Regions from separate parts of the Cohnella hashimotonis genome, predicted to be linked through region 3. Evidence: a T-box and tRNA genes for the amino acid it is inferred to sense, from the RefSeq annotation. Region 3 holds a T-box; the other regions hold tRNA genes.
What was found. A T-box is a leader RNA that pairs with one kind of tRNA and senses whether it is charged. The one in region 3 lies ahead of leuS (leucine--tRNA ligase), so its partner is inferred to be a tRNA-Leu.
Positions count from the first base shown of each region.

Region 1: it has a tRNA-Leu gene. The T-box ahead of leuS (leucine--tRNA ligase) is inferred to sense a tRNA for this amino acid. The anticodon was not compared.
Region 2: it has a tRNA-Leu gene. The T-box ahead of leuS (leucine--tRNA ligase) is inferred to sense a tRNA for this amino acid. The anticodon was not compared.
Region 4: it has a tRNA-Leu gene. The T-box ahead of leuS (leucine--tRNA ligase) is inferred to sense a tRNA for this amino acid. The anticodon was not compared.

Region 1 is NZ_JAGRPV010000001.1:4,006,042-4,009,645, forward strand. Features, by position in the region: gene KB449_RS36510 (sensor histidine kinase) at 1-1,351, opposite strand, end outside; tRNA gene KB449_RS16145 (tRNA-Leu) at 1,758-1,846, opposite strand; tRNA gene KB449_RS16150 (tRNA-Ile) at 1,882-1,957, opposite strand; tRNA gene KB449_RS16155 (tRNA-Met) at 1,987-2,063, opposite strand; gene KB449_RS16160 (YycC family protein) at 2,144-2,335, opposite strand; gene KB449_RS16165 (hypothetical protein) at 2,467-2,631, opposite strand; gene KB449_RS16170 (ABC transporter substrate-binding protein) at 2,727-3,604, opposite strand, start outside.
Region 2 is NZ_JAGRPV010000001.1:104,245-107,848, forward strand. Features, by position in the region: rRNA gene KB449_RS00535 (23S ribosomal RNA) at 1-1,399, shown strand, start outside; tRNA gene KB449_RS00540 (tRNA-Thr) at 1,505-1,580, shown strand; tRNA gene KB449_RS00545 (tRNA-Glu) at 1,588-1,662, shown strand; tRNA gene KB449_RS00550 (tRNA-Val) at 1,670-1,745, shown strand; tRNA gene KB449_RS00555 (tRNA-Gln) at 1,763-1,837, shown strand; tRNA gene KB449_RS00560 (tRNA-Leu) at 1,873-1,955, shown strand; gene KB449_RS00565 (SEC-C metal-binding domain-containing protein) at 2,047-3,453, shown strand; gene KB449_RS00570 (carbohydrate-binding family 9-like protein) at 3,577-3,604, opposite strand, start outside.
Region 3 is NZ_JAGRPV010000001.1:4,234,627-4,238,230, forward strand. Features, by position in the region: gene leuS (leucine--tRNA ligase) at 1-2,384, opposite strand, end outside; T-box leader at 2,456-2,701, opposite strand; gene KB449_RS17140 (TetR/AcrR family transcriptional regulator) at 2,735-3,340, opposite strand; gene KB449_RS17145 (MMPL family transporter) at 3,454-3,604, shown strand, end outside.
Region 4 is NZ_JAGRPV010000001.1:5,101,177-5,104,780, reverse strand. Features, by position in the region: gene corA (magnesium/cobalt transporter CorA) at 49-990, opposite strand; tRNA gene KB449_RS20610 (tRNA-Glu) at 1,141-1,215, shown strand; tRNA gene KB449_RS20605 (tRNA-Lys) at 1,226-1,301, shown strand; tRNA gene KB449_RS20600 (tRNA-Leu) at 1,392-1,477, shown strand; gene KB449_RS20595 (fibronectin type III domain-containing protein) at 3,027-3,604, shown strand, end outside.

The sequences.
Region 1 (3,604 bases), 230 kb from region 3:
TGTACGTATCCAGATGCTCCAGCTCTTTGAACAGAAGTACATATTCGTCGGTACGGGTAATGTATCGGAAATAAGAAACGAGATTGTCGATTGCCGCGGCCACTTCTCTTTTGGCATTGGACAAAGACATTCCCCGAATCGAATGAAGGACGTTATATAGAAAATGAGCATTGATCTGACTCTGCAGGCCATTTAGTTGATAGAGTTGCTTGTCCATCTCCGTCTCGTGAAGTTGCTGCTGCGACTGTAGTAAATGCTCCGTCAGCTTCTTGATCTGATCCAGCATGTTATTGTAGTGGTCTTGGATGACGGTGATCTCGTTCTTATAACCGAATCTCAACTTTGCGTCGAAGTCGCCGCTCGCCGCGCTATCGAACGCATCCGCCATTTTGGTAATCGGATGCGTCAATCGGAAATTAAACGATACGACGACAAGAATCACGATAAAGATCATCAAGACGATCGCCGCGATTAAGGTATAGGGGATAACCGTCGCTCTTTCAACTAGCTTATCCGTATTGATCAGGGCAATGAACTTCCAGCCTAAACTCTGGATTGGAATCGATCTATACAAGTATTTCGTTTGATCGATTCGGATATTGGAAACTTTCTCGTCCTTTATTAACGCGGAGAGAGCTTGGATCTTCGAATATTCAAGCTGGTTCGTCGAGGAACCGATCAAATCTCCGTTCTCATTCACGATATAAAGATACGCTTTATCATTCCAATTCCCCGTTTGCAGAATTTGACGTATCCATTCGATATCAAGCTGCATGACCCCGATGTATAGACCTTGCAAATAACTGTTCTGCTGGACGGATTTGATTTGCCTGAAAGCGAGCAACCTCTTCTCTTCTTTTATCGTTTCGAGAGGAGGCGAGATTTGGATCTGGGACTTTACCAGGTTGGATTGCTGCTTCCTCCGAATATAATTCAGCATCTCTTCGGTCATGAGCTGCCCCGTAGAGACAATTCGAAAATCTTCGAAGTTGATCATACCGACGCCCTTGATCGTCGGGTCCAATGACATGTACGCGTTTAAGTTTCTAAGCAGAGCATCGGATTCCTGCCAAGATAGGTTCTCCAGCATGATTTGCTGCACGTTTCGATTATAGAAGATGGACTTAGACAGCAGATCCATCCGGCCAAAATACTCGTCAAATCGATTGTTGGTTTGAATAACGAACCGATCAATTCCGTCGAGCGCATTCTGTTTCATCATGTGGATGTACGAAAAATAACCCACCGATCCTAACAGGATAATGGGCAATACGGCGATGCAAATATTCGTCACGATCATACGGTAACTCAATCTATATTTCTGGGTGTAGGAGATGATCTGCCTGAACACGATTGCCTCCGCCTATCAGTCATGAGGTAAGAACCGAACCATTTATCGCCTCCATCCTATCATATTTATGTTGGGTCTCCCATGTATAATTTAGCTGAGAACGCTTGTGATTATGTGTCGAAAATAAAAGGTTCCGAGAACGGGGAGTGGGCGATCCCCGAGCGGTGACTCAACTCCCTCTTCCGAAGACTTAGCTTTAAATACGCTCCGCATTAATTCAATACTATATTCATTAAAATATGCACTATCTTCTGTTGAGGGAAAATTGTCGGAAGTCTATCGCTTTATACGGGGTGAAATATATGGTCTGAATTGGTTTTATAGCAAAATGTTGTCAATACAGCTCCGTAAACGAAAAAAGATTCCAGCCGCTAGAGCTGAAATCCCTTGATATTCTTGATGTTAGTGGTGCCGAGGACGGGGGTCGAACCCGTACGATGGTCACCCATCGCAGGATTTTAAGTCCTGTGCGTCTGCCAATTCCGCCACCCCGGCATGGATGGATACGGGCGCTTGACCGTTCCTCGCTGTGGTGGGCCCTGAGGGACTCGAACCCCCGACCAATCGGTTATGAGCCGACAGCTCTAACCACTGAGCTAAGGGCCCTCGTCATGATCCTACGAGGAAGCTAAAATTGGTTGCGGGGGCAGGATTTGAACCTGCGGCCTTCGGGTTATGAGCCCGACGAGCTACCGGGCTGCTCCACCCCGCGTCGTTAAACGATCAAGTGTCCCTCAATGGCGACAAGAATTAATATACCGCATAGACGGATAAACCGTCAAGGAAAAATCGCTATTCTTTTTGTTTTTTTTCCTCATTTTCTTCTTGAGCAGCCTCCGCGGCGGCTCCGGCTTCTTTTTCCGCCATTTCCGCCAGCTTCTGAATCAAGATATGCTGCGGCATATGCATCAGATGCTCCAGCGGCACCTTCAAATGAGCGGCAAGCTTCTGCGCGGTATCCGCGGACAACGGCATTCTTCTCATCTGCTTCCCCTCCCGTCACAAATAGGATGTCGCAATAAGCGGTCGTCGGGCCGCTTATCTCCTCCGTCGACGATACCATAACAAGAGGACCCGCCGCAACCGTAGGCTGCTGCAGGTCCTTCTGAACACGATTACGGCATGTACCGGACGCCGAACTTCCCTTTTCTCGAACGGTACACTTCTACTTCCCGCGGCATCTCGACGCCGAACAGCCAGCCGTCGTTCTCGATGCGGCGGACGAGGCAACCCGCCTGGAATTTGCTATCGTAGAGCCGCGACCAGTACACCCATTTCATCCCTTATCCGTCCCTCCGGAATGTGGTCGTTATGGGTATAGGATGCTCGAATAGGAAACGATTTAACCCCGACGGCCGGGTCGGAAGGCACCTTCTTATTCTTCGATTGCCACTGCCTCCCCTGCGGCCGCCCGCAATCTATTTTTCATGCCGGATTGCGCCGCATCCCTGTAGGTCTGCAGCTCCGAGGACAAATCTCCCGTCGGATTCAACTTGATTTTCTGCAGCAGCTCGTTGCCCTTGCTGTCCCACTCGGCCAGCGCCTCGTCGACCGTCTTTTTGCCCTCGGCCGCCTCCTGGAACAGATAGCCGCCGAGCTCGGAGATGAGATTGAGATTCGGACGCTCGCGGTACAACGCTTGGTCGGCGTCGCCGAGCTCATCGGTATTTACTTTGACATTGGTAAACGCCTCGATCCGATAGTTCGCGCCATCCTTCGGCTGAATGAACTTCTGACGCACGCTGAGCTCTCCCTGGCTTCTTGCCTTGAACTTCGCCACTTCCTCGCTGTTCATGTGCTTGATAAAAGCCCAGGCATCGTCCGGATTGACGCTTTTCGCATTGATCGAAGCCAGATTGCCCAGATACACGCCGTTCGAGCCTCCGCTGTCGAGTTGCGGCATGGACACGACGTCCCATTCGAGCGCTTGGGCGTTTTTCATTTTGCTCACGTTTTTATTGAAGTTAATCAGCTCGTTCACCATATAATAGCCGCCGACGACCATCGCGATCTTGCCGCCGATGAATCCGTTCCCTTGATACGGGTTGTATGCGTAGCTTCCGTCGGATGACGCCATGGAAGCCGACTGCTGCATGTCTTCGGCATGCGGGATGACTTTGTCTTTATAGAGCTGGATCGGTTTGGACCATGCATCGGCCCATGTCTTCGTATGGACGGTCATCTTCTCCCCGGTCGTATCGAACATCCTCATTTGCGAGAAGCTCGCGACCGTGGATTGGGCGTCATACATGC
Region 2 (3,604 bases), 4.1 Mb from region 3:
GGTGCATGTAGGCAAATCCGCATGCTTTAACCTTGAGCTGTGATGGGGAGGGAAAATTACAGTACCGAAGGTTCCGTGCTCACGCTGCCGAGAAAAGCCTCTAGCCAGGAGAAGGTGCCCGTACCGCAAACCGACACAGGTAGGCGAGAAGAGAATTCTAAGGCGCGCGGAAGAACTCTCGTTAAGGAACTCGGCAAAATGACCCCGTAACTTCGGGAGAAGGGGTGCCTCGGTAGGGTGAATAGCCCGAGGGGGCCGCAGTGAATAGGCCCAAGCGACTGTTTAGCAAAAACACAGGTCTGTGCGAAGCCGTAAGGCGAAGTATACGGGCTGACGCCTGCCCGGTGCTGGAAGGTTAAGGGGAGCGGTTAGGGGCAACCCGAAGCTGTGAACCGAAGCCCCAGTAAACGGCGGCCGTAACTATAACGGTCCTAAGGTAGCGAAATTCCTTGTCAGGTAAATTCTGACCCGCACGAATGGCGTAACGACTTGGGCGCTGTCTCAACGAGAGATCCGGTGAAATTTTAGTACCTGTGAAGATGCAGGTTACCCGCGACGTGACGGAAAGACCCCATGGAGCTTTACTGTAGCTTGATATTGAACTTGGGTACGGTCTGTACAGGATAGGTGGGAGCCTAAGAAGTTGGAGCGCAAGCTTCAATGGAGGCGCCGTTGGGATACCACCCTGATCGTATCTAGGTTCTAACCTGTCACCGTGAATCCGGTGAAGGGACCGTGTCAGGCGGACAGTTTGACTGGGGCGGTCGCCTCCTAAAGCGTAACGGAGGCGCCCCAAGGTTCCCTCAGAATGGTTGGAAATCATTCGAAGAGTGCAAAGGCATAAGGGAGCTTGACTGCGAGACCTACAAGTCGAGCAGGGACGAAAGTCGGGCTTAGTGATCCGGTGGTACCGAATGGAAGGGCCATCGCTCAACGGATAAAAGCTACCCTGGGGATAACAGGCTTATCTCCCCCAAGAGTCCACATCGACGGGGAGGTTTGGCACCTCGATGTCGGCTCATCGCATCCTGGGGCTGAAGTAGGTCCCAAGGGTTGGGCTGTTCGCCCATTAAAGCGGTACGCGAGCTGGGTTCAGAACGTCGTGAGACAGTTCGGTCCCTATCTGTCGCGGGCGTAGGAAATTTGAGAGGGGCTGTCCTTAGTACGAGAGGACCGGGATGGACGCACCGCTGGTGTACCAGTTGTTCCGCCAGGAGCATCGCTGGGTAGCCAAGTGCGGGAGGGATAAGCGCTGAAAGCATCTAAGCGCGAAGCCCGCCTCAAGATGAGATTTCCCAATTAGTAAGACCCCTTGGAGAACACGAGGTTGATAGGCTCGGGGTGGAAGCGCAGCAATGCGTGCAGCTGACGAGTACTAATCGGTCGAGGGCTTATCCTACTGTTCCGATCTAGGAACAAACGGCAAGCCGCACAGGCAAGAGCATTTCTAAGCGCAGGTTCGTTTCGCATCCGGTTTTCAGGGCGCAAGCTCTGTAAAACATAAGCTCTCATAGCTCAGTAGGTAGAGTGCATCCATGGTAAGGATGAGGTCACCGGTTCGATCCCGGTTGAGAGCTCCAGCTTTATGGCCCGTTGGTCAAGCGGTTAAGACACCTCCCTTTCACGGAGGTAACGGGGGTTCGATTCCCCCACGGGTCACCATACATACGGAGGCTTAGCTCAGCCGGGAGAGCATCTGCCTTACAAGCAGAGGGTCGGGGGTTCGATCCCCTCAGCCTCCACCATCCATTATCTTATCCGTTGGGGATTAGCCAAGCGGTAAGGCAACGGACTTTGACTCCGTCACTCCTAGGTTCGAATCCTAGATCCCCAGCCATTTGGTTTTTACAAGCGGCTTTTCATTGGCCATATGCGCGTATGGCGGAATTGGCAGACGCACCAGACTTAGGATCTGGCGGGCAACCGTGGGGGTTCAAGTCCCTCTACGCGCACCATATGAAAGTGATTAACCTTTAGTTCATTCGAGCTAAAGGTTTTATTTGTTTTCTTCTCTCATTCGAAAAATAAGCTTAAAGGAGAGATCCAATGGGCAAGGGGAAAGGATTTCATCCGGATCTTATTACGTTGATGACTGGCATGAAGCCTCTGACGGGTAAGACTCCGACAGTAACGATGCTGCCCGGAAGTGCAAAAAAGCTGGTTGTAAAACACTTAAACAGGATCAAGCCGTTTTATAAGCCGAATAAGCAGCGGCTAAGGTGCGGACACTGCGGTTACGTGGGAAACTATGATCTCGGATTAATTGTATTGGACGTCGGCGGCTGGAAAAAAGCGGCGGAAGATGCAGCTAAATCAGGCTCGGATCCACAGCAAAATATGAGGAGCCTACTCGACCACTCACAATTTACCGGTTATTTTCGTTGTGTCGAGTGTAATGCTGCGGGGGCATGGGAATTTACCACGGCATTTTTCGGAATTGAGTTAATGGGGTATGTGTTACGGGCCAAGTTTGAGAAAGAAGACCTGGATTCAGGATATATGATTGGCAGGATACAATTGCATAACGGTATGAGCCCGCAATGGGCAACGCAAGGCGAAGAAGGTTTTTTAAAGCAGCTCAGGAAAGAGCCTGACAACAGTTTGCTATGGAACAAATTGGGCAACTTGTATATTAAGGGTGGAAGGCCGGATTTGGCGGCAGCCGTGTTCGAGTATTCGATCAGCATCGACCAGGCGCAGGTAGAATCTCACTATTCGTTGGGCAGTTTGCTGTTTGATATTGAGGAATGGGAGCTTGCCGCGAAGCATCTGCGTCAGTCTCTCGCATATGCTCGTTTTTACACCAAGCTTGATTCTTTGAGGCTGCGCGAACTTTTGGCAAACGGGCTAAGCATGCTGTTTGATATGAATCGTGGGCTTCAAAATAAAGTTTCCTTTCTGCCTACGGAAGAGGAGCTTGCAGCAACAAGAGAGAGCAATGAAACGGCGTCTCCGCAATCACCTGCTTTACAATCCTATGAATTTGCCTTGCGTTCCGGTGATGTGGAGTCCTTCCTGCCAGTAGCTGAGTTTTATATGGGCGGGCGGTTAGACGAAATGCCCGATCATGAACGATTGCTAAACAAGTTTGTATCCGAGCCTTTGCCGATCGATGGGGAGCAGACGGCAATGACAGAGAAGAAGGCTTATCCGGAGAAGGGATGGGGGTCCGCGCATCAGCCGATTGTGGTCAAGTTGAACTCTCCTGATCGAGCGGCACAGGTTACACAAGTATGCGAACATTTTACCTGGAATTATATATTGGGCATGGACTATACGGAGGATCTGACTGATTTGAAAAAGGCGATTCGAGAAAAATACGCGCCAGCGAATGTGTATGAGCCTTGCCCTTGCGGTAGCGGAGCGAAGTATAAATTTTGCTGCGCCCAAAAGATGAAAAATTTTGATTTGCATCATTATTTGAGAACATTCGAGGCGACGACGGAATCGTGAACGGACAGGCTGCCAACGGTCTGAGGGGCAATTTCTCGAGCAGGTTTAGAAAGTTATTCAGGAAAAGCGGCGGCTATCGCAACAGTGAGGACGAAGCATAGGCTTCGCCCCCACTTTATGGCGTCAGCGAAAGGCGAGTGTACCGAAGTAG
Region 3 (3,604 bases):
GTCTTGCCTTCCGTGACGGCCTTGACCTTCTCCAGTGCGAGCGCGGCTTCCTGCAGCGCTTCTCCCTCGAGATCGGCCGCCACGAACACGCGGTCTACGATCTTGCCGTTGACCTGAACGGCGATCTCGACTTCGGCGTCTACCGTCAGCGCAGCGTCGTAGGTCGGCCAAGCCGCATAGGTCACGCTCTCCGTATGGCCGAGCTTCTCCCAGAGTTCCTCGGCGATATGCGGCGCGATCGGCGACAGCATCTGCACGAAGTGCTCCATCGCCTGCTTCGGCAGCTCCTCGACCTTGTACGCATCGTTGACGAAGATCATCAGCTGGCTGATCGCGGTGTTGAAGCGCAGGCCCTCGTAGTCCTCGGTAATTTTCTTGACCGAACGATGCCAGGTTCTGCGGAACGCTTCTTCGCCCGCCGTATCCGTGATCTTTTCGCTAAGCTCGCCGTTCTCCCCGACGAACAAGCGCCAAACGCGGCCGAGGAAGCGGTACATACCCTCGACGCCGTTCGTATTCCACGGCTTCGTCGCTTCGAGCGGCCCCATGAACATTTCATACACGCGCAGCGTATCCGCGCCGAACTCGCCGACGATGTCGTCGGGATTGATGACGTTGCCGCGCGACTTGGACATCTTTTCGTTGTTCGTGCCGAGGATCATGCCTTGGTTGACGAGCTTGTGGAACGGCTCCTTGGTCGCCACGACGCCCAGATCGTACAGCACCTTGTGCCAGAATCGCGCATAGAGCAAGTGAAGCACGGCATGCTCGGCGCCGCCGATGTAAAGGTCGACCGGCAGCCATTCCCGCTGCTTGGCCGGATCGCAGATCGCGTCCGCGTTCTTCGGATCGATAAACCGCAGGTAATACCAGCAGCTGCCCGCCCATTGGGGCATCGTATTCGTCTCCCGGCGCGCCTTGCGACCGTCCGGCAGCGTCACGTTCACCCAGTCCTCGACGGTGGCAAGCGGCGACTCGCCCGTGCCCGAAGGCGTAATCGCGTCGACTTCAGGCAGCAGCAGCGGAAGCTCATCCTCAGGCACCGTCTCCATGCTGCCGTCCTCGAAGTGCAGGACCGGAATCGGCTCGCCCCAATAGCGCTGGCGGCTGAACAGCCAATCGCGCAGCCTGTAAGTAACCTTGCCGCGGCCTTTGCCCTGCTCCTCCAGCCAGGCGATGCTCTTCGCGATCGCGTCAGGCGTGGACAGGCCGTTCAGGAAGCCCGAATTGACGTGTTCGCCTTCTCCGGCATGCGCCGCTTCTTCGACGTTGCCGCCGCTGACGACCTCGACGATCGGCAGCCCAAACTTTTTCGCAAACGCCCAGTCCCGCTCATCATGGCCCGGCACGGCCATGATCGCGCCCGTGCCGTAGCCGCCGAGCACGTAATCGGCGATCCAGATCGGCACGAGCTCGCCGTTCACCGGATTGACCGCATATGCGCCCGTGAAGACGCCCGTCTTGTCCTTGGCCAGATCGGTCCGCTCGAGATCGCTCTTGCGCGCAGCCTGCTCGACATAAGCCTCGACATCCGCCTTCTGCGCGGTGGAAGCGATGGCCGACACAAGCTCGTGCTCCGGCGCCAGCACGCAATACGTGGCGCCGAACAGCGTATCCGGACGCGTCGTGAACACCGTGAGCGAGGCGTCGGCATGGCCGTCGATCGCAAAGGTCACCTCGGCGCCCGTCGACTTGCCGATCCAGTTGCGCTGCATGTCCTTGATGCTCTCCGACCAGTCGAGCTCCTCGAGATCCTCGAGCAGCCGCTCGGCGTATTCGGTAATCTTGAGCATCCACTGGCGCATCGGCTTGCGGATGACCGGGTGGTTGCCGCGTTCGCTCAGCCCGTTGATGACCTCTTCGTTCGCGAGCACCGTACCGAGCGCCGGACACCAGTTGACAGGCACTTCGGCGACGTAGGCGAGTCCCTTTTTGTAAAGCTGGATAAAAATCCACTGGGTCCATTTATAATAGTCGGGATCGGTCGTGCTGAACTCGCGGTCCCAATCGTAGGAAAAGCCGAGCGACTTGATCTGGCGGCGGAAATTGTCGATATTCTCCACCGTGATCTCGCGCGGATGACGCCCCGTCTGGAGCGCGTATTGCTCCGCCGGCAGTCCGAACGCGTCCCAGCCCATTGGATGCAGCACGTTGAATCCGCGCATTCGCTTGTAGCGGCTGACAATATCGGTCGCCGTGTAGCCTTCGGGATGTCCGACGTGCAGTCCGGCGCCGGACGGATACGGGAACATGTCGAGCGCGTAAAACTTCTCCTTGCCCGGGTCCTCCGTCGTGCGGAACGTCTTGTTCTCGTCCCAGTAGCGCTGCCACTTGGGTTCAAGCGTCTGCGGCTTGTAGCCGGGTTGATTGTTGTCTTGTACCATGGTTCATGCTGCCCCTTCCGTCTGACTGCTCGTTTAAAACGTCAAAAAACCTCCCGCCCCAGCGAAATCACGCTAGGGACGAGAGGTTAAACTCGCGGTACCACCCTAGTTGACGCCAGCCCTGCCTGGGCATGCCGTCCACTCTTCCTCCTTAACGCGGAGGGACTCGCCGCGCTTGCCCGCCAGGCGACAAGCCTGGACATGGATTGCACGCGGGGCTCCAAGGCGAGTTCGTCGCTGACGTCAGCCGGCTCGCACCTTCCGCCGGTTCTCTGGGTTGACGCTGCACGATTACTTTTCCTCTTCACAGCCTTTATTGCCTCGATTATAGCGGTTGCCGTCAATCCGTGTCAAGCGCGCGGTCCCGCGCCATGCCAGAACAAGTCGACGATCCGCTCGGGCAAGTCCTCGCGAGCATCGCCGCCGTAATCGCGGCTGCCGACCATCAGCAGCGACGAAAAAGCATGCGCCAGCAGCAGCGGATCTTCGCCGCCCCGCATCTCCCCGCGGACGGCCGCCTCGGCAAAGCATTCCGCCAGCACTTCGTGTATGCGGTGCTCCGCTTCGCGAATCTCGCGCCGCTGCTCCTCGCTTAGCGATGCGATCGCTTCGCGCATCATCGATTCGAACTCGACGTGCGTGTCCGCCATCTTCGCGGCCGCCACCTTGATCAGCCGCTCTCTGAGCGTCCCTTCTTGCTCGAGAATCCGGCGCGTGAATATGCAGATCCGCCCCATCATCTCGGTCACGGACGCGGCGAACAGTTCCGATTTGCCGCTGAAATAATAATAAATCGAAGCCTTCGTTACGCCCGCGCGCTCCGCGATCTGATTCAAAGACACCGGCTCGTAACCGAATTCCATAAAAAGAGCCGAGGCGGCGCCGAGCAGAACGGCCCGGCTGTCCGTATTTCCTTTGGGCCGCCCCGGGGCCCGTCCTGTTTGTTTTTGTTTCAATTGATGCGCCTTCCCCTCAAACATGTTGCAATATTAACCTTCCGGTATATATAATTATTGACGGTAACATTATAACTCATTATATCGCAATCGAATCGCGAGGGGGAGCTCGAGTGAAGGAAGTACGCGTTCATGGCAAAGGAGTAACGGGCCCCGTCGGCCGATGGGTGACGCTCGCGGTATGGATCGTCGCGGCCGCCCTTTTAAGCGTTCTGCTGCCGCAAGTCGGCAAACAGGAGACCAACAATGCGCCGAATCTGACAG
Region 4 (3,604 bases), 870 kb from region 3:
ATGCTTAACCGGTTACGACAATCGTTGAAACGAGGGGAGCTGCGAACGTTACAACCATTTTTTTCGCTTGTAGAACCACCAGAGCGATCCCGCGATTATGACCATGACGAGCAGGACTGCGGGATAGCCGTATTTCCAACTCAGCTCGGGCATGTCGCGAAAGTTCATCCCGTACAAGCCGACGACGAAGGTCAGCGGGAGGAAGATGGAGCTGACGATCGTGAGCGTCTTCATGATCTCGTTCATCCGGTCCGACTTCATATTAAGCTGCAGCTCGAGAAGGCCGGACAGCGATTCGCGGAAGGCGTCGATCGAATCGAGCACACGCGAGACGTGATCGTAGATATCGATGAAGTATACGTCTGCTTCCGCTCTGGTGTAGGGGAACTGATGGTGGGTCAGCTGCGCGAGCGCCGCTTTTTCGTCTGCCATAATCCGTCTGACCGTATGCAGCTTTCGCTTGAGGCGAAAGACGTCCCCGGCGATTTTGACGTGCGGATTGCGGAAGATGGCGCGCTCGTGCTTGTCCAGCACATTTTCAACCTTGTCCGTCAGGTCCGCGTAGTCGTCGACGCAGCGGTCGAGGAGGCGGTAGAGGATGACCCCGGAAAAGGTCATGAACCGCTCCGGCGCGGCGCGGAAGTCCCGCGCGGCTGCTTCCACCGAACTCGCGGATTGCGGGGCTACCGTGATGATGTAGTTGGGACCGATGACGTGCTCCATCTCGATCGTCGTCAGGTCCTGTCCGACCTCGAAAAAAGTGAGGAGCATATGCTTGTCGTAGCGGTCGAGCTTGGGGCGCTGGTTCAGCTTAATGCAATCCTCGACGATCAGCGGATGGCAGCAGAATACGTCCCGCAGCACGCGCTCGATTTCCTCCTGCGAGGCGGCGATCAGCGGCACCCAGGCGACTTCGCCTTCGCCGGGCACCCGGATGCCGGTCTCTTCGACGCGCTGCGTCGATTCATTGTATAGAAGCATTTGGGTCATGTGTGGCGCCCCTTTCATGGTCTAAGCATACACCACAAAAAAACTTTTAAAAAATTGCGCAAAGGTACTTGCGAAACCGAAATGCGTGTTATATAATCATTTTTGTCGCCCGAGAGAGAACGCGATAAACAAGCGGATTGGTGCTAATGCGGCCCGTTGGTCAAGCGGTTAAGACACCTCCCTTTCACGGAGGTAACGGGGGTTCGATTCCCCCACGGGTCACCAACTTAAGTACGAGCCATTAGCTCAGTTGGTAGAGCACCTGACTTTTAATCAGGGTGTCGAAGGTTCGAGTCCTTCATGGCTCACCACCTTCGGTCAACAGGATCGAACGTCAGCAAGCAAGGGCTTTGAGAAGTTCCCCGGCACTGCCGCTTGGAGAACAGCAACACTTTTAATATGCGGTCGTGGCGGAATGGCAGACGCACCAGCTTGAGGGGCTGGCGGTAGCAATACCGTGGAGGTTCGAGTCCTCTCGACCGCACCATAACTTTAACGACGAAATCCCTTGATGCATAAGGGTTTTTTTATTTTTACCGGAGCGGTGAGGGCTCGATTGTTGGGGAATGCTTGTTCTAAACAGATTAAATTTATCGACAGTCGCCGGCTTGCCTTCTTCGTAACGTGTGCATACCGAGGCGCTCGCCGATCGGCTTGTGTCGGTGGAAAAGCTGCAGATCGTCGATGAGCCGCCCGTATGGGCTGCTGCCGCCGTACAGGCAACGGTAAAGGCCAAACTGATCACACGCCATCGCGCGGCAGCTACGACTTTTACCGGCTGCTTACCGTGCTGTATCCTAAAGGCATTGTTTAATCATTCGCCCGGGGGGTTCGGCTCCAGGGCTTGTGACTTTACATATTCGCCGTAAAACTGGAGTCAACTTTACAACGAAATGTACTGCTGATTCGATTGCAACCATTCGGCAAAAACGAGGGGATTTTTGCAACCAAAACTAAAACCCGAAGCGACCGCTTTTTTGTGCGCATCATCCCACTTCGACCAGAGACCCATAATATCCCGCTTTCAAAAGATTTTGCACCAAGTCTATCAAAAATAGGAATATCTGATCACATTATGACTATCCAGTTATGAATTTGCGAACGCTGGAGTTCGAAGCATCCTGCGGCGAGTCCAAATCCGAAACCGCACTCGCTCACGATCCGCGGCTCCATGTAAACGAAGTTTTTTGTCCTGCCCCGTGACCAGTCCGCTGGCGACGACGCGGAGAGCCTTCTCGCGAGCTGCCTCAGCAAATTCGATTATCCCAGCCGGACGCCCTTTATAATGCGCGAGCCACCCGAATTCGTCGTGGCGATATCCGGCGATCGTCGCTTCGACGTGTTCCTAGTTGATGATCTTGATCCACAGCGGATCCTGGAGGCCGACGTAAGGGCTGTTGTCTCGCTTAGCGACAGTGTCCTCAAGCTTCCGCTGCCTGATCACCTCGAACAGGTCCGTTCCCGGCCGATCCACGCTCATCACGTTACTATAGAAAGTTTGTAACGAATGATATCGAAAACAAAATAATGAACTGGCCACGACGCTTCAGTTTCCTGTATCTTTCGTTCCTGCTTGAGCTGGAAGCGTTACATGATCGACTCGAAGTAAACGGCACCAGTCACCGGGTCCATGCGTGCGACCTCGCCAACTAGGAGAGCGTCTGAGACGTTAGCCAGTGTTAAGTCATAAAGTTCTGGGTATTGGGGCGTGTATAACGTCTCGTGCCTCGTAAAGAGCGAGAGGTGGCCGTCTTGCACGGAAAGTTCCTGGCGGTGCCCGTCAATCTTTGGTTCGAAAAGATATCGGGGATCATCGAAGGGTTCTTCGCGCTTTGTCAGGAGTATAGGAGGGAGGAACTTACAGCGGGCGCCTTTCTTGGATGTTCCTTCAATTGTAGCAAAAGGCTGCGGATTTTGTATCCCGGTAAGTATTATAACTCTCAATCGTAATGTAAAATTTTGTAGATAAACAGACTTATAAAACCTTAATTTCCCTTGTATGATTATGGAACTACATAATGGGGAGTGGTTTGGTTTTGAAGAAGGTTTTGCTCATGCTGTTTGCGCTAGTGTTATTTCTGCCGTTTATTGGGGCGCAGGAGAAAGCTTCGGCTTATGAGGGAGGATTAATTGCTCCAAATCTGTTTACAGATAGCCTAAATCAACCAGTAGAACAACTTACAGATAATAATGAAACTACATATACAGTAATAGGGAGCGGCGGCCAAGGCGTATGGTATTCATTTTCTTCCCCTAAGACCATAAAATCCTATAAAGTCAAAGCTAATTGGGATTTTAGTATTAAGTTTTATGATAAAAATAATGTTTTATTGTATACGGAACAGTTCCTGTGGCAAGGATCACAGACCACTAAACACAATAATCTGGGTCAAATAGTAACAAACGTATCTAAGATAGAATTTGTTACTTCACTCAATATGAGGATATGGGAATTCGATGTGTTCGATACCGTGACACCTGGAACGGTAGTGAGTGCGGATGCGCCGGCCGGACTAACCGCAACATCTGGAGATACTACAGCCTACTTAACTTGGTACGCCTCAACCGGTGCTACCAATTATAACATCAAGCGATCCACTACAGCGGGCGGCCC